Regions from separate parts of the Alteromonas sp. AWM4_230 genome, predicted to be linked through region 1. Evidence: predicted binding sites of a transcription regulator. Region 1 holds the regulator's gene; the other holds the start of a gene.
What was found. The regulator FliA, encoded in region 1, starts transcription of late flagellar genes. The targets are predictions, from matches to a motif close to CTAAAGNTNNNNNNNNNNNNGCCGATA.

Region 1 (10,926 bases):
AACGTTTAATCGTTCAGGAAATTACTCAGGGGGCAAAAGAGATACCTGTCATAACCTTGGCGCCAGAGTTGGAACAGATGTTGCACCAGTCTCTTCAAGCAGGTGGCGAAGACGGTGCTGGTATAGAGCCAGGTCTGGCAGACAAGCTGCAGAAATCATTGCAGCAAGCCAGTCAGCAGCAAGAGTTAGAGGGAGAACCTGCAGTACTCCTTACCTCAGGCATGCTACGACCCGTGCTGTCTCGCTTCTTAAAGTATTCTGTTGTTGGGCTGCATGTTCTTTCATACCAAGAAGTGCCTGACGACAAACAAATAAAAATAGTCAGTTCGGTCGGTCAATAATCTGACACTGGGTGATTGGAGAGGTTGCAATGAAAATTAGACGTTTCTTCGGCAAAGATATGCGTGAGGCGCTAAGCCAAGTTAAAGCTGAGTTGGGCAGTGATGCAGTGATCATGTCAAATCGCAAAGTCGCAGACGGTATCGAGCTTGTAGCAGCCTACGACAAAGAGCCTGAAGCCAAGCTTTTCACGCCTAAGGCGGCACCACAGACCGCTGCTAAAACGCCTAGCCAAAAGGCTGTGCCTAGCTTAAGTGAAATTATTGGCGACGATGGCCCTGATAGCTTAAAAGCCTTGCTGGAAAAGCAGCATGGTGGAAACCCAGTTGCAGAAAGTTCTGCACAACCAGCACAGCCAATGTCAGCGAACGCTAAGCACGCCAACGAAATTGCATCTCACTTAGATTTTTCAGAAGCGTTTATCGACGACCTTGAAACACAATCACCAGCACAAGATGCTATCGAGCAACAGACTTTTCCTGAGCATCAAGCGTCAAGTATGGGTGAAACTCCTGTATCCCAGTCTGCTGAACTAGCTCAAATCAAAGAAGAGTTAGCTTCACTTCGCGACGTATTGCAGTATCAAGTTGCAGACCTAATGGAAGCGAAGAACAAGCGTCAAAAACCTGTTCATCAATACTTGGTCACGCGATTAACCGATATGGGTTTGAGTAGTGCACTAGCAACTCAGTTGATTAGCTATACACCGGCTCATTACAACGAACGTGACGCGTGGGTATATCTTCTTAACCTATTGGCTAATCGCATAAATGTTACCGGAAACGATATACTAAGCTCACAAGGTGCCGTTGCATTAGTCGGGCCTACTGGTACAGGTAAAACAACCACGGTTGCAAAGTTGGCCGCCCGCTACGCGCAAAAATACGGTGCAGAATCGGTAGCTATGATAACTATTGATACGTATAGAATTGCAGCCTATGAGCAACTAGCGACATACGGAAAAATTATTGGCTGTACTGTGCGAAAAGCGCAAACTAGTGAAGAACTAGCAGATTTATTGTTCCAACTTCGTCATAAGCGACTAGTATTGATTGATACAGCAGGTTTTAGTCAGCGTGATAGTCGATTAATTAAGCAAATTAAGCAGTTCGACAATGGCCAAATGCCAAAAGTTAAAAAATATTTGGTAGCGCAAGCCAATACGCAATATCCGGCTTTGCAGAGAATCATTCAAGCGTATGACGATATTGAACTAAGTGGCTGTATTTTCACAAAGTTAGATGAGTGCTACTCTTTAGGAGAGGTACTTAGTGCAGCGGTTGAATACCAACTACCGGTTAGTTATGTCACCGATGGTCAAAAAGTGCCTGAAGACATTAAGATTGCAGAAGCGAAATCTTTAGTTTCCGCTGCTGCAAAGCTTTATAAAAAGTACGGTTTGAATCATACTAGTGGTAACAACGCAATTAAAACAGCATAAGCAGTATGATTGACGATCAAGCGAGTAGCTTAAGAAAAATGAAGCAATCACGGTTAATCAAAGTAATCGCCGTCACCGGTGGTAAAGGTGGCGTCGGTAAAACAAACATTACGCTTAACACTGCTATCGCCATGGCGAAGCAGGGCAAGCGTGTAATGGTTCTTGACGCGGACCTTGGTCTTGCAAACGTAGATGTGATGCTAGGCCTGCGAGTTGAGAAAAACCTATCTCACGTACTCTCTGGCGAGTGTACGTTGGACGAGGTTTTAGTAACCGGCCCCCACGGTATTAAGATTGCGCCCGCCACATCTGGTACGCAGTCAATGGCGGAACTCTCACCCACACAGCACGCTGGCTTGATAAGAGCGTTTAGCGAGCTGCGTTCTCAAATAGACGTATTAATAGTCGACACCGCTGCTGGCATTTCAGATATGGTATTAAGCTTTTCTAAAGCCTCCCAAGATATCATGGTGGTGGTTTGCGATGAGCCAACATCACTAACTGATGCCTATGCGCTGATAAAAATCCTTAACCGTGAGCACGGTGTTTTTCGCTTTAAAGTTGTGGCCAATATGGTTCGCGATGTGCGAGAAGGTCAGGAATTATTTAGCAAATTAAGCAAAGTGACAGGGCGTTTTCTTGATGTTGCACTAGAATTAGTGGCGACGGTGCCATTTGACGAAAATATTCGCAAAGCTGTGCGTAAGCAAACAGCTATTGTTGATGCTTTTCCAGGCTCTCCTGCAGCCGTAGCGATAACCAAGCTAGCAAACAGGGCGCTTACTTGGCCTATTCCAGCGCAGCCTGGAGGTCACTTAGAATTTTTCATTGAACAATTAGTTGCAGAAAAAGCCGTAGGAAGTCAACGTTGAACAGCAAGGCAGCCGCTTATCAACAGCAAACAGATAAATCGCAGTTAGTCGAAAGACATGCGCCTCTGGTTAAGCGTATTGCGCACCATTTGATGGCGCGCCTGCCTGCGAGTGTACTTGTTGATGACCTTATCCAATCAGGCATGATTGGTTTGTTAGAGGCCGCTCGAAACTTTGATGGGTCAAAAGGCGCAAGCTTTGAAACCTTCGCAGGTATCCGCATTCGCGGTGCCATGCTGGACGAAATACGCAAAGGTGATTGGACGCCACGTTCTGTTCACCGAAATGGTCGCGCAATAACAGAAGCGATATCTCAGGTAGAAAGTGAAACTGGGCGCGACGCACGAGATTCCGATATTGCTGACAAGCTTAATGTGAGCTTGCAGGATTATCACCAGATGCTCAATGAAGTAAATGCCGGGAAGTTGGTCGGCATTGAAGATTTAGGTGTGTCGGAAGATGTGATCACTACCGAGCAAAGTCGAGGCAGTGATGCACCGTTAGAAGATTTAATGCAGGGCGCATTTCAAAAAGCGCTGGCCCATGCAATAACGACATTACCCGAGCGAGAAGCGATTGTTCTTTCACTTTACTATGATGAAGAACTAAACTTAAGAGAAATAGGCGAGGTTCTCGACGTAAGTGAGTCGAGAGTCAGTCAAATTCATAGTCAAGCCATGTTAAAACTCAAATCACGAATGAAATCGTGGCAAGCTGACGAAGAATAGAAATTAAAAACAATTAACCCCTCAGTGGAGGCTATTTTGGACAAAAGCATGAAAATTCTCGTGGTCGATGACTTTTCAACCATGAGACGTATCATCAAAAACCTACTCAAAGACTTGGGTTTTGCCAACATTCAGGAAGCGGATGACGGAAGCACTGCATTACCTATGTTACAACAAGGCGATTTCGACTTTGTTGTTACTGATTGGAACATGCCTGGTATGCAGGGTATAGATTTGCTCCGCGCGATTAGAGCCGATGACAAACTTAAGCATTTGCCAGTACTTATGGTGACCGCTGAAGCGAAGAAGGAACAGATCGTTGCCGCCGCCCAAGCGGGTGTGAATGGTTACGTTGTTAAACCTTTCACCGCGGCAACGCTTAAAGAAAAATTAGATAAAATATTCGAACGTTTAGGTTGATCCAGACGCTCACCAGATAAATGAGGTTTACTGGATGTCAACGAATGTAAACGTTCCAATATCGTTAGAAGAAGCAAAGCAGCTTGTCACTTTTCTCGAAGAAGGTGACAAGGCTTCAGCTAACGCACTACTTGAAGCCGTCTCAATGAAAGAAAACGTTGAGCTATTCGCTGAAGTAGGCAAGTTAACGCGTCAACTCCACGACGCATTAAACAACTTTCAAATAGACGACCGCATCAAAAATCTAGCTACAGACGATATCCCTGATGCCCAGTCCCGCCTTACCTACGTAATTGAAGAAACCGAAAAAGCTGCTAATACTACTATGGATGCCGTTGAGGCGAGTATGCCCATCGCTGAACTGCTATCGGAGCGGATCGAAAAGGTTATGCCAGAGTGGAAAAAGCTGATGAACCGCCAAATCGAGTTGGGTGAGTTTAAGGTTTTATGTGCAGACTTAGACGAATTGTTGGAAGACGGTTCGAATCAGTCGGCTAAACTTACACAGTTACTTACTGAAGTTTTGATGGCACAAGGTTATCAAGACTTGACTGGACAGGTTATTCGTCGCGTTATCGACTTGGTTAAAGAAGTCGAAGATAGCCTTGTAAACATGCTTACTATGTTTGGCGAACGGGACGGTGCAGAACAATCTAAACCTTCCAGCGTTAAGGCCGATAAGATTGATGGTGTAGAGGCAGAAGGCCCAATCATTGATGCTGACAAACGAGATGACGTCGTTTCAGGTCAAGATGATGTAGATGATCTTCTGTCTAGCTTAGGTTTTTAGGGGAGCGGGTGCATGTCGTTTGATGTTGACGAGGAAATATTACAGGACTTTCTAGTAGAAGCTGGGGAGATACTTGAACAATTACAAGAACAGCTCGTTGATCTTGAGAACAATCCTGAAGACGCGGACTTGCTTAACGCAATTTTTCGCGGCTATCACACAGTAAAAGGGGGAGCGGGTTTCCTTTCTCTTACTGAGTTAGTTGAAATTTGTCACGGTGCTGAAAACGTTTTTGACGTCATGCGCAATGGCCAACGAACGCTAACGCCTGAGTTAATGGATATCATTTTGCAAGCCACTGATGTGGTCGTTGAAATGTTTGAACGAGTAAAAGCGCAAGAGCCGCTAGAGCCGGCAGATGCACACCTCGTCGACCTGTTACACAAACTCAGTCGCCCAGAATCTCCAGATGAAAACATTTTCGACAATGCAAATGCGCCTGCGGCCGAGCCAGAAGTTGTCGCGGCTGAGCCCGAGGTCGTTGCAGAAGAGCCGGAACTAGCTATAGATGAACCAGTGCCAGCAGCGTCAGGTACCAGTGAAAGTAGCGGTGGTATAGAAGAAATTACCGAAGATGAGTTTGAGGCTCTCCTTGATGAGCTTCATGGAGGTGGTGCTCCAGGACAAGCTGCATCAACCAATACAGAACCCGCCAAACCGGAGCCTGCGCAAACGTCAGCACTAGCGGCGAGCACTGACAGTGATGACATTACTGATGAAGAGTTCGAGGCACTGTTAGATGATCTGCACGGAAAAGGTCAGTTTGGTGGGGACGAAAAAAGTGCTCCAGAACCAGTATCAGCAGCTGCTCCGGCAAGTAGTGCCGGAGATGAAGAAATTACCGACGATGAATTTGAAGCACTGCTTGATCAGCTTCACGGCTCTGGTCAAGGTCCAACTAAACAAGGCTCTGCTCCAGCGGCCCCTGAACCTCCGGTAGACAAAGCGGCTACCGAAGCTGTTCAAAAAGCAAAGCAATCCGCGTCGAGTGCCCCGGCTGCGCCTAAGGCGAAGCCAGAACCTAGTGCAGCGAGCCCAGCTAAAACGAGCAAAGCAGCTGCGCCAAAAGCGCCTGCCAAGAAAGATGATAAAAAAGGGGCTCCTGCTCCACCACCTGCTGAGACAACAGTACGTGTAGACACTAAGCGTTTAGACCAAATTATGAATATGGTCGGCGAACTCGTACTCGTTAGAAACCGGCTGATAAGTTTGGGGATCAACAGCAACGATGAGAGCATGTCAAAGGCCATTGCTAATCTAGATGTAGTGACTGGAGACTTGCAAGGTGCGGTAATGAAAACCCGCATGCAGCCTATCAAGAAAGTGTTTGGCCGTTTTCCTCGCGTTGTACGTGACCTGGCTAGAAGCTTAAAGAAAGAAATTACCTTAGATCTTGTAGGTGAAGAGACAGACTTAGACAAAAACTTGGTTGAAGCATTGGCCGACCCGCTCGTGCATTTGGTGCGAAACTCTGTCGACCACGGGATAGAAATGCCTGATGATCGTGCAGCGGCCGGTAAGCCTCGCATGGGTACGGTTCAGCTATCAGCATCTCAAGAGGGCGACCATATTCTTCTTACTATCGAAGACGACGGTAAGGGTATGGACGCCGAAAAGCTCAAAGAGATCGCAATTAGCCGCGGCGTATTGGACGCAGACGCAGCAGCACGCATGTCTGACGTTGAAGCGTTTAATCTTATTTTTGCACCTGGCTTCTCTACTAAAACCGAAATCAGCGATATTTCAGGTCGTGGTGTGGGCATGGACGTGGTTAAAACCAAGATTAACCAGCTCAACGGTACCATCAATATCGACTCGCAGTTAGGAAAAGGTACACGATTAGATATCAAGGTACCGCTAACGCTCGCGATTCTACCTACGTTAATGATTGTTGTAGGAAAACAGACCTTTGCGTTACCATTAGGTGCGGTGAACGAAATAATAAACATGGACATCAAGAAGACCAATACGGTAGATGGCCAGCTAACAATGATAGTTCGTTCAAAAGCAATTCCGTTGTTCTTCCTTGGTGAATGGTTAATCCGAGGCCCCAAAAATATAAATAAAGAAAAGGGGCATGTTGTTGTGGTGCAAATTGGTACTCAACAAGTAGGGTTTGTCGTAGACGCGCTGATAGGCCAGGAAGAAGTGGTTATTAAACCACTCGATGCATTGTTGCAAGGTACGCCTGGTATGGCTGGCGCAACAATTACTTCAGACGGTGGTATTGCATTAATTTTAGATGTTCCTAGCCTGCTCAAACGGTACGCGCGTAAACCTATAAAGTAAGGCGATGAATTAACAGGAATGATAATCCATGGTCTTTAAAGTCCTAGTCGTGGACGACTCGACTTTCTATCGCCGTCGAGTAAGAGAAATTCTCGAAGGAGATAGAGAGCTTGAGGTTGTAGGTGAAGCAAGAAACGGACGTGATGCATTAGACAAGGCGGAAGCTCTTAAGCCTGATGTAATAACAATGGACGTTGAAATGCCTGTTATGGATGGTATTTCCGCCGTTAAGGCAATTATGGATAAACGTCCTACGCCAATTTTAATGTTTTCATCATTAACGCATCATGGCGCTCAGGCAACGCTAGATGCGTTAGAAGCAGGCGCGCTCGATTTCTTACCCAAGAAATTCGAAGATATAGCCCAAGATAGAAAAGATGCTTCGCGGTTACTTTGCACTAAAGTCAGGTTGATCGCGCGAAGAGGGTTAGGCGTTAAGCGCCCATCTCTTCGCACCGCCGAGACGAGAAAACTCCCTGACAATGCGCCCAAACAGGCTTTTTTCAAAACATCGGGTTTACTTTCAGGCCATAAAGGCGCCGACAAACAGCCTACCGTTTCCTCAGTGAGGGCAACGGGTAAGCAATACAGATGTTTAGCTATTGGGGCGTCCACAGGTGGGCCTGTTGCACTTCAAAAAGTGCTTTCTCCACTACCTGCAGATTTTCCTTATCCTATTTTACTTGTGCAGCATATGCCTGGGACTTTCACTACTGCATTTGCACAGCGTTTAGATAGCAACTGTAAAATTAAAGTGAAAGAAGCAGAGCATGGCGATATTTTAGCACCAGGGCACGCTTATCTTGCCCCAGGAGGAAAGCAAATGTTGCTTGAATCTATCGGTAGCAACAAGCGAATTTCCATCGTTGATGCAAGCCAGTCTGATAAGGTGAATTATAAGCCAAGCGTAGACCTGACCTTTAGCTCGTTGGCTAAAGTTTATGGTGGCGACGTGCTTGGTATCATCTTAACGGGTATGGGCGCAGACGGTAGAGAGGGCTGTCGGATACTCAAGGATAAGGGGGCGACTATTTGGGCGCAAGACCAAGACTCCTGTGTGGTTTACGGTATGCCTCAGGCTGTCGCTGTGGCTAATATATCGAGTAAAAATATTAATATCGATGATATAAGCAGTTGCGTTCAAACCGAAATGCGATAGCAGTTTGAACAGTAATGGAACAGTAATTATGAAAGTGTGGACTGTGGCAAATCAAAAAGGCGGGGTAGGTAAAACTACCACAACCGTAAGCCTTGGCGGCTTGCTAGCTCAAAAGGGCAAGCGAGTGCTCATGATAGATACCGATCCCCACGCATCGCTTAGTTACTATTTTGGTATTGATGCAGAAGCGACAAGCCATTCTGTTTACGACATTTTTATTAAGTCTAACGAGATTACTGCCGATAATGTTATGGACTGTCTCAGTCCTACAAAACTCGACAATTTATATGTGCTACCCGCAACCATGGCATTGGCGACGTTAGACCGAACCATGGGAAGCGAGCAGGGGATGGGCTTAGTGCTAAAAAAAGCACTTGCTAAAATAGCCGATGAGTTCGACTTTGCTATCATCGACTGCCCGCCTGTATTGGGCGTGTTAATGGTTAATGCCTTAGCGGCATGCGATAAGGTTATTGTTCCGACTCAGACAGAATATTTGGCGCTTAAAGGCTTAGATAGAATGATACGCACTATGGAAATAATGGGGCGTTCATTAAATAAGTCTTTTGATACTCTGATCATTCCTACTTTGTTCGATAAACGAACAAACGCCGCATTAGCATCGAGAAAGCGCTTAATGAGTGATTACGGTGAACGTGTGTGGGAAGGTGTTATCCCGGTGGATACTCATTTTAGGGATGCGAGTTTGGTGCAGCTTCCTATCTCTGCTGCGTATCCAAAGACAAGAGGTGTAAATGCCTACAATAAACTGTTAGCCGTATTGGAGAAATAACAAGACCATGAGCAAGCAATCGCCATTTGCCCGTGAAGAAGTGATGGAGGCATACCTAGACAGTCTTCTGAAAGAGCCCGAAACTCCGGAAGATGTGACTGCGCGCACGGCAAAATTGCTTGAGCAGGCCTCTCAGCAGATGGCTGAGTCAGCCCTTGTCTCAACGGCTAGCGATAGCGAAGCGCACGTCGACAAAGAAGAAGTGTTAGCTGAAGAGGTTTCTTCGTTAATTGAAAGTCAAAATTTAAAGACAATTGATAGCGAAAAGCAGCAGTCATACGTTGACGTACCTGTTCAGGCAGAAAAAGAAAGTGAGGTTAGTACTCCTAAGAGTTTAAAAACTCCACTAAAGGATACTCTCGGTTTCCGCTTTCAGGCGCTATTCTTTGAGGTTGCAGGGCTAACGCTTGCGGTTCCCTTAACTTCGCTAGGGGGAATCCATCAAATTGAAAAAATAGGCCCTTTATTTGGAAAACCTGACTGGTTTATGGGTGTAATGTTGCACAGAGAGTCTAAACTAAGTGTTGTTGACTCTGCAAAATGGGTAATGCCAGAAAAATACGACGAAAATCTCGCACAATCGCTCAACTACCGATATCTTATAATGTTAGGAGAGAGTGCGTGGGGACTAGCAAGCGAAAAGCTTGTAAACACGGTCAATTTGACTACCGATGACGTAAAATGGCGCGAGTCCACAGGTAAACGTCCCTGGTTAGCAGGGATGGTTAAAGAAAAAATGTGTGCGTTAATTGACGTTGAAGAATTAATATCTATGCTTAACAAAGGCTTAGGCAGTAACGACCAGACGCCATAGTATTGGGAGCCAGGTTCATGAGCGATGAAAGAATGAATAATAACGCTAGCGACAGTAACGATGAAGTCCTTCAATGGGTGACGTATCGCTTAGGTGAAGAAACGTACGGTATTAACGTAATGCAAGTACAAGAAGTACTGCGTTATACCGAAATAGCCCCTGTACCCGGTGCGCCTGATTATGTGCTTGGTATTATTAACTTGCGTGGTAACGTGGTAACCGTCATTGATACCCGTGCGCGTTTTGGGCTACCACCAACGGAAATCACAGACAACACTCGTATAGTGATCATAGAGTCGGACGAACAGGTTGTCGGTATCTTAGTGGATAGTGTCGCAGAAGTGGTGTACTTAAAATCTTCAGAAATCGACAGCGCCCCTAACGTTGGTACTGAAGAAAGCGCTAAATTTATCCAAGGGGTTAGCAATCGTGATGGCGAACTGCTTATTCTTGTTGATTTAAATAAATTGCTCAGCGACGAAGAGTGGGATGAGCTTAGCAATATCTAAATAATGATTAGGCGGCATGTATTGTCTATGTCGCCTCCATTTCCCCAAGGGTTATGTCCATGGAATGGCAGCTTGCTGCACCTACCTTAATTGAACTTATTTTGTGCGGCTTTATCGTTGTGCTTGCTGTTACGGTAAGCATTCTATATTCGCACGTTAAGCAGTTACGTACAGCTTTAAGCGATAGTGAACAAAATAGTGCTTCTGCAATTGCGCGAGCAGAAGCGCTCGCTAAAGATGCAAATAACCAACAAACCGAGGCGCAAGCACGCACATTGGTCATTACTCGCCACATTCAAGAGCTAGACGAAAAACAAACTGATATTGAAAATCAGCTTCGAGAGCTCAAACTTCAAGATCCTTCCCTACGCCTATATCAACGTGCTGCAGACTTAGTTAAGCAAGGTGCCAGCATCGACGAAATTATTGAGGCCTGTGACATTCCTCGCGCTGAAGCTGAGATGTTAGTTATGGTGCATAAGCAAAACGGCTAGTTGTTTGTATCGATAGGCTCGCCTTTAAAAGAAACGTTTAGACGTCTAGACGTAAAGATGTTGACATATTGCCAGTTATAGACACAATACAGGTATTGTAATTTATCACTGGAGCCCTCTATGCCAATTCGTATTCCTGAGCAGTTACCCGCGCAGAATGTACTACTAGGTGAAAATATTTTTACCATGGACATGGACAGGGCTGCCAATCAGGATATTCGTCCTCTTGAAGTCGGCATTCTTAATTTGATGCCGAACAAGATAGAAACAGAAGTACA
Region 2 (10,926 bases), 1.1 Mb from region 1:
TATGCTTTGGCGCCGTTAATGCGTTAGAGCACTTTAATATCTCAGTATGGTTATTCTCCTTAGTTTTGTTTGTTGTCATGTGGGTATTGCAGTTTATTGGGCATCATATAGAAGGTAAAAAACCATCGTTCTTCGAGGATATGCGCTTTCTGTTAGTTGGCCCCGCCTGGTGGTGGGTTCACTGGCTTAAGAGAATGAATATAAGCTACTAATATAAGCGATGTTCTCTTGAAAAATACTTAATTTCAAACATTTGCCCTGCGACCAGAGGCATAAGGTGTACGACCAAGCCGCTTGGGTCACAGCTGGGCTGGCGTATAATCTTCATATTAGTTTTTAAATTGGTAATATTGTGAGTCGCTTTCAGCGTGTAATAGAAAGTAATGAACGGTTATTTTGGACGTTGCACAGCGCCGGCTGGGCAGGGTTTGCGATAATTTATTACATCGGTTCGTTTCTTCATGATGTAAGGCCCATTTGGGTTTTTATAATCATGCTAAACGCCTATGCAGGGTGGTTGTTAACCATTCCACTGCGATACGTTTATCGTTGGGCAAGGAAACAATCGCCGCTAAACATGATCACAATAGTGATAGTGTCGTGTTATCTAATAGCGTTATTGTGGGCAGTAGTAAAAAATATTAACTACTGGGAAATATATAAACACGGTTATCGGCCAGACGAATGGTATATGTATTTCACCAACACCATTAACTCACTGATAATGGTTGGCTGTTGGAGTGGCGTTTACTTCGGCATTAAAAACTTTCAGATGCTGCAAAAAGAGAAGCAAAATGCGCTAAAAGCCAGCACCATGGCCCACCAGGCGCACATCAAAATGCTTCGCTACCAGCTTAATCCGCATTTTCTTTTTAATACGCTGAACGCTATTTCTACCCTTATTCTCTTGAAAGAAAATGATACAGCGGAGGCAATGGTTTCGCGCTTAAGTGATTTCCTTCGCTACTCGCTAGACAATGACCCGATAAAACGCGTCCCATTAGGTCAAGAGACTAAGGCGTTAAGGCTTTATCTTGAAATAGAAAAAGTGCGTTTTGATGATAGGTTGGATGTACAGTGGGATATTGATGAAGGCTGCGAATGTGCTCTCGTACCTAGTATGATCTTGCAGCCAATTATTGAAAATTCAATAAAGCATGCCATATCTAAGATGGAAAATGGTGGTCGTATTTCCATAACGGCACGTACGTTTGGTAATGATTTATTGATGGACGTCGCTGATAACGGCCCAGGTGCAGATATCAAAGATGGCAACCTTAGCCGTGAAAACGGTGTGGGCTTAGCCAATATAAAAGAGCGTTTGCAGTCCCTTTATCATCGTAATTTTGCATTCTCTATAGAACACAATCAGCCTTCCGGTGTGCGGGTTAGAATTCGTATACCGTATGAAGTTAAGGACGTATAACATGACAAAGCAAGTGATTAAAACCATTGTAGTGGACGACGAACCTTTAGCACGCAGAGGCCTTCGTGCTAGGTTGGAACGTCATGATGATGTACAGGTTCTTGCAGAATGTCAGAACGGTCTTGAAGCGGTGAGCAGTATTTCTCAGCATCGTCCAGACTTAGTGTTTTTAGACATTCAAATGCCGGGTTTAAATGGCTTTCAAGTTATTCACAAGCTTCGTGAATTAAAGCAGCCAATTCCAATGATTGTTTTCGTAACTGCCTACGACAACTATGCGATTAAAGCTTTTGACATACACGCGCTAGACTATCTGTTAAAGCCAGCGGACGATGAGCGTCTTGGCGCCGCGTTAGATAAGGTTCGTGAATACTTCTCAACACAACATCAAGATGAGCAGTCTCAAAAGTTGGTGAGCCTAGTGGCTGAACTAACCGGTGATGATTGCGAGGAAATTCTACGTAAATTAGCTAGCGGAGAGCCGGTTGAGACCAACCCTTACCCTGATGTTTTAGCAATTAAGGATGGTTCAGAAGTAACCCGTGTAAATGTACAAGACATTCAATGGATTGATGCAGCAGGGGATTATATGTGCGTACACGCGCTTGATGGCATGCATATAATGCGTAAAACCATGAAAGAGCTTGAACAAGAACTAAACCCGCAATTTTTCGTTCGCGTGCACCGTTCCGCCATAGCAAATATTCGTTTTGTTAAAAAGCTAGTCAGTCATATCAGTGGCGAGTACCACTTAATACTTCAAAACGATACAGAACTTAAGGTGAGTCGCAGTCATCGTGATAAAGTCAAAGCGGCTATGAAAATGTAATCTAGCTTAAGCGGTAAAATCTACAAGGCGTTGTTTAAAAATAGACAACGCCTTTTTTGTTTGTGCTGTAGAGTAACTATTAAGTTTCTAATTGTTTAGTTACAGCCTCTAACCATCGATTTATTTATCACTGTATCGCTCGTTCATAAGCGTACGCATAGCGTCAACACGGGCCTGGTTTAGAGGTTTGGTATTTTCCCACGTTTTATGAAGGGGGACAGTAACAGGGCGTTGATTTACTTCACCCACCATAATGTTAGTAATGTCGCTACCGACTAGACTTATAGCGAATTCTCCGAGCGTCGTTGCGAGCAACCTGTCTTGGGCAACAGGCGAACCACCACGCTGAACATGGCCTAAGGTTACCGGCCTGACGTCACAAATATCGTGGCTCTGTAATGCCTCAGTAAGGCCAAGTAAGCCATTTGGCCATACGTTTTCAGCAACAACGACGATGAAACTAACTGGCCCTTTTAACGCACGCTGGGCTTTTATTTGGGCAACAAGCTTTTCTATTTCTTTGTCAGCAGATTCGAAAAATTCCGGTACCACGACATAGTCAGCCGCAGAAGAGAGAGCAGCATTCAATGCTAAAAAGCCTGCGTTTCGACCCATGACTTCTATAAGAAAAATACGTTCGAATGCATCTGCAGTATCTCGAACTTTATCGATAGAACTCATCGCAGTGTCTATAGCGGTAAAATAGCCGATGGTTGCGTCTGTGCCGTTAATGTCGTTATCTATCGTGCCGGGAATTCCTAAAATTTGGCCGTCCCATTCTTTCCCTAATTCCGCTGCACCACGAAATGACCCGTCGCCGCCAATCACAATAAGCGTATCAACTTCTGCCTTCATCAAATTGTTAGCTGCTTTTTTAATTCCTTCATGGCTCTTAAGCTCTTTGCACCTTGCACTGTGCAAAATGGTACCGCCTTGTTGGATCAAGTTGTGAGTAGTGTCAAGCGATAGGGGAATATACTCTTGTTGCAACAGTCCATTATAACCATGCTTATAGCCAATCAGCGTATGATTAGCTTTCTGGCACGCAATAATAGCAGCACGTATACATGCGTTCATACCTGGTGCGTCGCCACCAGAGGTTAAAATTGCGACACGTTTTGACACATTAAAGTCCTTCTTTGTACCTGCATTACAGTTAAGGTAACGTTAAGGTGTGAATACGTAAAGTGCGCATGTGTGTTGTAAAGATTTTAAGTAACTGAAAAGAATAAAGCAGCACAATGTCGTAAGCGCTTCACTATTTACGTCTGCTATTTAATTGAAGTTATAAATAAGCGAATTTACAGCAAATAACGTAGTTAACAAAAAAGGATGAGTTATGCGTGTACTGTTAGTATTTATTTCTGTGATCTTTCTTGCTTCATGCAGTTCCAAACTGGCCTACAATAACTTGGATTGGTGGGTTTACTGGTACATGGACGATTATATTGAGCTTAAAGATGCACAAGAAGAAAAATTTGATGACTATCTTCAAAACTGGCTACGCTGGCACAAAACCTCTGAGCTTAAACGTTACCAGGCTCAACTCACCGATATTAAACGTCAAATTAAAGAAGGGCGCTTAGATTCAGATACTGTCTTTGAGCATCTCGCAAACGCAAGAACGCATTGGGAAAGAGTGCGTGATGAAGTTAGCCCTGAATTAGCTGAAATAGCAAAAACGCTCGACGACGAGCAAGTCGTTACGCTTTTTGCCGCGCTTGAGAAAGATAACAAAGAGGAAGAAGAGGAGCGCAAAGAGTCGCTAGAAAAGTCTGAAGAAGAGCGGTTAGAAGATCGTATTGAGCGCATAGAGGAGACTATAAGTGAACGCATAGGAAAGCTAACTAGCGAACAAAAGCAAATAGTGGCCACGTACTCTACGCAATTCATTTCCACAGGGGGGGAGTGGCTAACCTATCGCAGAACCATACAAAATGCGGCACGAAAGCTATTTGTAACTCGTAAGTTTAACGATAATTTCGAGGCGGAACTGGTTGACCTAATGCAAAACCCAGATACCTATAAAAGTGACATTTACAAGCAAAGTAGCGCCCATAATATGACCGTTAGTGCTACGTTGATATCCGAGCTTTTTTCCACCCTAACTGACAAGCAACGAAAGACCCTTATCGAAAATATAGATGACCTGATTGATACTGTAGAGAACTTTAGAGACTAAGTTGGTTCTTACAGCGCCAACGATAGACCACAGTTAAACCAACGTATAATCTAAGCTTGGCCCACAGTTAACGGGCTAAGCTCTGTTGTATCAGCTCAGTTGTATTAGCCTTAGCCCCGTAATATTAGTTCGTTTATATTGGCTAATTTTTGTTACCACTGAGCTTATTGCCATCGCTGATCATCTTTCTAGCACGGGCGTCTGATTGCTTGATCATATCGTCTATTAGCGATGTCTCTGGCATATTTTTCCAATATTTCTTAGGCATCTGATTTAACATCGCACCTGTTTTGATGCGTGCAGGATTAAATATGTTGGCGTAATAGGTGAGCCAGTATTTTTCAATGCGGTCATCATCGGGCACAACGCTTGAATCGGGATTATCTTCTATTACTAGGGTTTCGGTATCCCAATGAGCTGCACGATAGGGCGTTAAAATAGACCACCGCATATTCTTAAATCGGGTTTGGAAGAAGTTAAGCTTTACCTCTAAACTGAAATGCTCGGGTTCATACCAGGCGACATAATGCTCTTGCCCCTCTAGGTTTATTTCTCTGAACCTCAGGAAGGCACTCATTTTGTACGCATCACGTTTTACTGCTTTCGCCATGGCGAAAAGCTGGATAACATCGTCGTCAGTTTTCATTTGAATGAGTTGCTTATTTTCATAAACGACACGCCACAATATCCGGTAACAAAGCGCAAATCGGTTATCATCGTTATGGCACAGGGCGTACTTTAAAAGCATTACCGTAGATTTAGGAATACTAAGGTTGCTTCGCGGCCTTTTGCTTTCGTATGGCTCAGCACCACTACCGAACAGATCGTCTTGTACTGAATGAGCGCTCTGCCAAATAATATGTTCAGGGGAGATACGCTCAGCAATGCACTCTCGCGAGGCTTCCCGCCATTCATCAAAGCCAGGTACTGAAGTAATGGTAATGGTCTTCATATAAAGCTACCTTTTAGACTACGGCTGAACCTAGCAGCATTAACAACCCACTCAAGCGCTAAACAACTCAAACTGTTTAGGCTGTTTAAACTGAAGCTCGAAATTATTACTGTCGAGTAAATGGATATCAGGGAAGTAATCTCCAACACTGATAAAAGGCTTCAACTTTTTAAGAGGTAGCCGCATTTTAGTAAGGTCGATCCAGTTAAGCTTTGTATTACGCCTTATAGATAAAATCTTTTGTACCGTTCGCGCTCCAAGACCGGGAACGCGCAGCAGCATCTGCTTGTCAGCTTTGTTTAAATCGATAGGAAACAGATGACGGTTACGTAGTGCCCATGCAAGCTTCGGGTCATAGTCCATATCTAACATGTCGTCTTGTAAGATTTCATCTAAGCCAAAACCATAGAAACGCAAGAGCCAATCTGCTTGATACAGCCGGTGCTCTCGTATCAATGGCGCAGGTTTCAGCGGTAAAACTTCCGAAGCATCAGGAATAGGGGAAAATGCAGAGTAATACACGCGACGAAGTTTTTGATCGCTGTAGAGCTTTACGCTTGTACCTAAAATGGTTTTATCGTTTGACCCATCGGCACCTATAATCATTTGCGTAGACTGCCCGCCTGGGGCGAAACGGGGAGGGCGCTTACCCGAATATGTCTTGTCAACTTTATGTTCTGCAATTTTTTCTTTTAACGTATTCATCGAACCGTGAATATCGCCAAGATCTTTCTCTGGTGCATACTTGTTTAACGAAGACTGTGTAGGCATTTCCACATTAATACTAAGTCTGTCAGCATAAAGCCCTGCTTCTGCTTGTAATTCTGGCGACGCGTTCGGGATAGTTTTAAGGTGGATATATCCCTTAAATCCGTGATCAAGACGTAGCGACTTTGCAATACGTACCATGCTTTCCATGGTGATATCGGGCGAGCCCACAATTCCAGAGCTTAGAAACAAACCCTCAATGTAATTGCGCTTATAAAAATTTAGGGTTAAATCTACCGTTTCTTTAACGGTGAACCGCGCCCGTTGAACATTGCTTGAAACCCTATTAATGCAATAATGGCAATCATAAATACAGTAGTTTGTCATAAGGATCTTAAGCAGCGAAACACACCTTCCATCAGGTGTGAAGCTATGGCATATTCCCGAGCCACCGGTAAGCGAACCTATACCGGTCTTTTCGGTTTTTCCAGCTTGTCGTTTACCTGCTGAACCACTCGCGCAAGACGCGTCGTACTTGGCCGCATCGGAAAGAATTTCAAGTTTTTGTATCAGTCTGTCATACATCGCCGATGTTTACTTCCTTTAACCAATTACATTCAAGCAGCCTAGTATTTTTCACCAAATCATGGATACGGGAATTTTTTTGGGCATAGGCTACGTGGTATTGCGTTATAGCATGTATATATATACAGTACAATTGATCACGGCGACAGAAGGGTAAGATTTAATATTAGCCTTAGCAGGATATGGCATAGATGCATGGGTTTGTGGGCATGAATTACCAGTGGTAATAAAGGTAGGTTTGCTTTTAAAAGAACTAATATGTCACTGGATTTCAAAAGCCAATATACTTAGAAAGTTCATCTCGAATATTTTCGTACTTTTCTTTGTACGGTGCTTTGAGCGTCATGTCATCAATAAGCTTAAATAAACGCTTACATTCGTTTATTAACTTCATTTCTGCCTTATCTTCTTTTATGGCTATTTGAAGAAGACATTGAAGCAGGTTAAGTGCAACACCTGTATTAACAGGTGCGAAACCCTGAGCTAGGGCAAACGAGGCTTTAGCACGTTCAAAGTCTTGTTGCTGGTAGTGTTGAATGCCTTCACGGTTAAACTGCTGATAACTAGCAAGGCTTTTTTGTGCTTTTTGCGCTTGTGTCTTTAGCATGTAAGAACTATTTTGGTCGAGTTCTTCACCTCTCGATGAAAGTAGAGAATTCAGCTGCAGCGCGTCGTCGAACTCTCCCAGTTTATACATAACGTTAATACTATCTGGAATGAACGCTGTAGGTACTTCTGCGTATTTGTCATCAAGCTGTATTTGCGATGTATTGAGATGACGCTTTGCATCAATCAGCTTCCCATCAATCGCGCTTATCCTTGCATTTACAATATTGCCAAAAATTTCTACATCGAACTCCCTGTCGATTTTATACAGGTGCTCATCAAACTTACCCCGCTGTAATGTGAGTAAGGCTTCTTGCTGATACTTATTGCGCTGGCTTTTGTCATCAGCAGATTCAGCGACATCAAGTAAACTACGTATCATTGTGCACCAATGTAAACTTGCTTTATGTACAGTGCGTTTTGATAGGTTCCAAATTGCTTGGCTAGAGTTGGCTGCTAGTACTAAATCGTCATTTTCCCGACCAATTTCACAAGCCTTAAAATGACGAGGTAATGAAAAGGGCGACAGCTTGATAGCTTCCTTAATCGCATCAAGGGCTTTTTCACCCGCTTCCAAGGCGTGGTGTGCCTGCGCAAGAATATCATGAGCATCAGCATTGAATCGGTTGCGTTTTAACGTTTTCTTGGCAATGGATATCGCTTTTTCATAATCGTTCAACAGCAAGTAGGTTCTACCTATTGCTATTTGTGCCCATAGTACAGGTCTACCTTCGATATACTCTTTTAATACATCTAGAGCTTTTTGAGGTTGAGAGATGCGCCAATAGAGTTCAACTAGCAGTTGTTCGCAGTGTCCTTTGTAGTGCTGGGGGTTTTCTAAAAGAGTCTCAATATGATCTACGGCGCTATTGTATTCATCTTGCTCTATTAAGTTGAACGCTTGCTGAAGAAATTGTCGTTTTTGCCATGCACGAACAATGCGAGACTTTAACTGTACTTGTGAGAAGGGCTTTATTAGAAAATCGTCTGGGCGGCGTTCAATACTGCCAAGCACAACCGGTCGAGCACTATCAGCACTGATAAGAATAAATACTGAGGTGGGGTTAATAAGCCTTCGCGTGCGCAGCTCTTCTATGAGTTCATAGCCATTTTTGGTATCAGCGCCCAAGTGTAAGTCACAAATGACAATATCAAATTTGTGCTTTTTACACAGCGATACCGCCTGTTCAGCAGAAGATTTAGTGACGACATCAGACGCCCCCATTGAATGCATTAGCCCTTTCAAAAGAAGAAGGAAAGGACGTTGGTCCTCAACAATCAGTACTTGTTTGTTGCCAAATTGCATTTCGAATCCGTGAATAAACCCGCTATCAGTTAGTAGAAGTATATCTAACTTTAGAAAATAAGCTTAAGAAAAACATTATCTTGCCGACAACATACGTATACAACAACAGCATTGTGTACATATGTCGCCAGATTTAGCCTCAGCAAATGAACAAACAACACTAGACCCCAGTATTTACTGGGAGCGAAGTGGTGTACTTGCTCGAGCGTCATCGCAGGGGGCATTGTTCTCGTTATACCTTGCAATGCAGCAACATAGCGTAGCTGAGCCGTTTGAAATTGAAGCGGCAACGTCAAACGCTAAGACCCAAAATAGTATAGAAGCGCAACTTGCGGCGTTAAATCACTATAGGCGACCGTCATTGTCGGTCAGCGAAAATGAGTGGACAGACATGCATGTGCACTCAAATTTAATCGCTACTGACTATGAAAGTGCACGCCTTTTTCTTAGTATGAAACCCGCGCCGTTAGCTCAAACCGATGACGCAAAGCGCATCCCCGATGACGTTGTAGACAACTGCAGCCTAGCTACCCAGAAACGATTGAAAAAGCAGTATGACAACGCCATAAAAGAAGATAATACGTTACTTTACGATGTTATATCTTCTCAAGGCGACGCCGATGACGAGAAATATGGGAAAGATAAGCACCAAGCTACAACGCCAGACTTTTCTTCATTTGAAAATATCGCCTAGTTTTTAACGCTCAGTTTTGTTATATTCCGCGCCGCATTTTTGCACTGGTCTTACGCTCCAATCAGCAAAGGTTAAAATATGTCTAAATATATTGTATGCGCAATGTATAAATTTGTTGCGCTTGAAAACTTTAAAGAAATCCGCCAGCCGCTTCTAGAAGCTATGGAAGCAAATGGTATCAAAGGTACACTTCTTCTTGCCCACGAAGGCATTAATGGCACTGTTTCAGGTACTCGCGAGGGTATCGACGCATTGCTCGCTTATCTGAATAGCGATGAGCGTATCAATCCTATCTCTTACAAAGAATCACTTCACGACGAACAGCCGTTCTATCGCACTAAGGTGAAACTTAAAAAAGAAATAGTGACCATGGGCGTTGAAGGTATCGACCCTCGCCAAACCGTAGGTACATACGTTAAGCCTAAAGACTGGAATGCACTGATAAGCGACCCAGATGTAACCGTAATCGACACCCGAAACGGTTATGAAATAGAAATTGGTACTTTCAAGAACGCCATCGACCCTAAAACCGACACGTTTCGTGAATTCCCGGAATACGTAGAAAAAGAACTCGACCCGACAAAAAACAAGAAAGTAGCCATGTTCTGTACCGGCGGCATTCGCTGTGAAAAATCGACAGCCTATTTGAAAGAGCAGGGGTTTGAAGAGGTTTACCACTTAGAAGGCGGCATTTTACAGTATCTTGAAGATGTACCAAAAGAAGAGTCTATGTGGGAAGGCGATTGTTTTGTATTCGATAATCGCGTTGCAGTAAACCACGACCTTGAAAAGAGTCATTACGAACAGTGCTACGCGTGTCGACTTCCTATTACCGCAGAAGACAAACAGAGCGATAAATATGAGCCTGGCGTAAGCTGCCCTCATTGCTACGGCACACATACTGACGAACAAATTGCTCGCTTTAGAGAGCGCGAAAAGCAGGTTCAGTTAGCGAAAGAGCGTCAGCAGGAACACGTAGGTACTGAAGCGCGTTTGACCATGGAACAAAAGCGTAAGGAAAAAGCAGAAGCTCAACGTTTACGCGCACTTAAAGCAAAAGAAAATCAGGCGTAGACAGTCAGAAAGAAGGGCGTTACACTCGTGTTTATTGCAGTTGAAATAAGGAATGCGAGTGGACACTCAACTTTCAGAATCTAAAATTGAAGAAATTAGAAAGGACTTCAGCTTTTTCGATCGTGATGGCAATGGCCAAATCGATTTACCTGAGTTCATCGAGCTTCTAACCGTAATTTCACCAAAGACTAAAGCTAGCCACGTACAGGAAGGCTTTAAGCTTATCGATAGTAACGACGATGGTTACATCGACTTTGAAGAGTTTTTGGAGTGGTGGCAAGAAGGGTGGTGGGAGTACTAAGTTTACTTAGTAACGCAAACCATCACTAAGTTTTCTGTACGCTCTATTGAGTGTGTCTTAAAAGCTTATAGTTACCGCAAAAAGAAAACGATAAAACGGGTGTTTTGTAAAGCACCCGTTTTTTTATGCTTGAATTTTGTGCTGGTATGAGTTTGAAAAACTTAGGTTGATATGTCTTATACTAAGTTCTTGCTAGACGCCTCTAATAGCACAACTTGGCATCGTCTAGACTGTGAGAGTATTCAATACAATTTTTGTATGAG

Region 2: the regulator FliA is predicted to act here: its motif matches at 8,657-8,683, upstream of ACXACS_RS11815 (VC2046/SO_2500 family protein).

The regions. Positions count from the first base shown of each region.
Region 1 covers NZ_JBSWTB010000001.1:3,820,079-3,831,004, reverse strand. The annotation lists gene flhA (flagellar biosynthesis protein FlhA) at 1-341, shown strand, start outside; gene flhF (flagellar biosynthesis protein FlhF) at 371-1,780, shown strand; gene ACXACS_RS16540 (MinD/ParA family protein) at 1,786-2,652, shown strand; gene ACXACS_RS16535 (RNA polymerase sigma factor FliA) at 2,649-3,380, shown strand; gene cheY (chemotaxis response regulator CheY) at 3,417-3,800, shown strand; gene ACXACS_RS16525 (protein phosphatase CheZ) at 3,835-4,590, shown strand; gene ACXACS_RS16520 (chemotaxis protein CheA) at 4,603-6,879, shown strand; gene ACXACS_RS16515 (protein-glutamate methylesterase/protein-glutamine glutaminase) at 6,908-8,038, shown strand; gene ACXACS_RS16510 (ParA family protein) at 8,067-8,831, shown strand; gene ACXACS_RS16505 (chemotaxis protein CheW) at 8,839-9,645, shown strand; gene ACXACS_RS16500 (chemotaxis protein CheW) at 9,663-10,154, shown strand; gene ACXACS_RS16495 (DUF2802 domain-containing protein) at 10,214-10,648, shown strand; gene metA (homoserine O-succinyltransferase MetA) at 10,769-10,926, shown strand, end outside.
Region 2 covers NZ_JBSWTB010000001.1:2,744,675-2,755,600, reverse strand. The annotation lists gene ACXACS_RS11855 (Mpo1 family 2-hydroxy fatty acid dioxygenase) at 1-212, shown strand, start outside; gene ACXACS_RS11850 (sensor histidine kinase) at 353-1,426, shown strand; gene ACXACS_RS11845 (LytR/AlgR family response regulator transcription factor) at 1,428-2,255, shown strand; gene ACXACS_RS11840 (ATP-dependent 6-phosphofructokinase) at 2,376-3,380, opposite strand; gene ACXACS_RS11835 (DUF6279 family lipoprotein) at 3,595-4,437, shown strand; gene ACXACS_RS11830 (TIGR03915 family putative DNA repair protein) at 4,580-5,389, opposite strand; gene ACXACS_RS11825 (putative DNA modification/repair radical SAM protein) at 5,441-6,682, opposite strand; gene ACXACS_RS11820 (response regulator) at 6,954-8,594, opposite strand; gene ACXACS_RS11815 (VC2046/SO_2500 family protein) at 8,716-9,288, shown strand; gene trhO (oxygen-dependent tRNA uridine(34) hydroxylase TrhO) at 9,367-10,362, shown strand; gene ACXACS_RS11805 (EF-hand domain-containing protein) at 10,421-10,663, shown strand; gene ACXACS_RS11800 (hypothetical protein) at 10,866-10,926, opposite strand, start outside.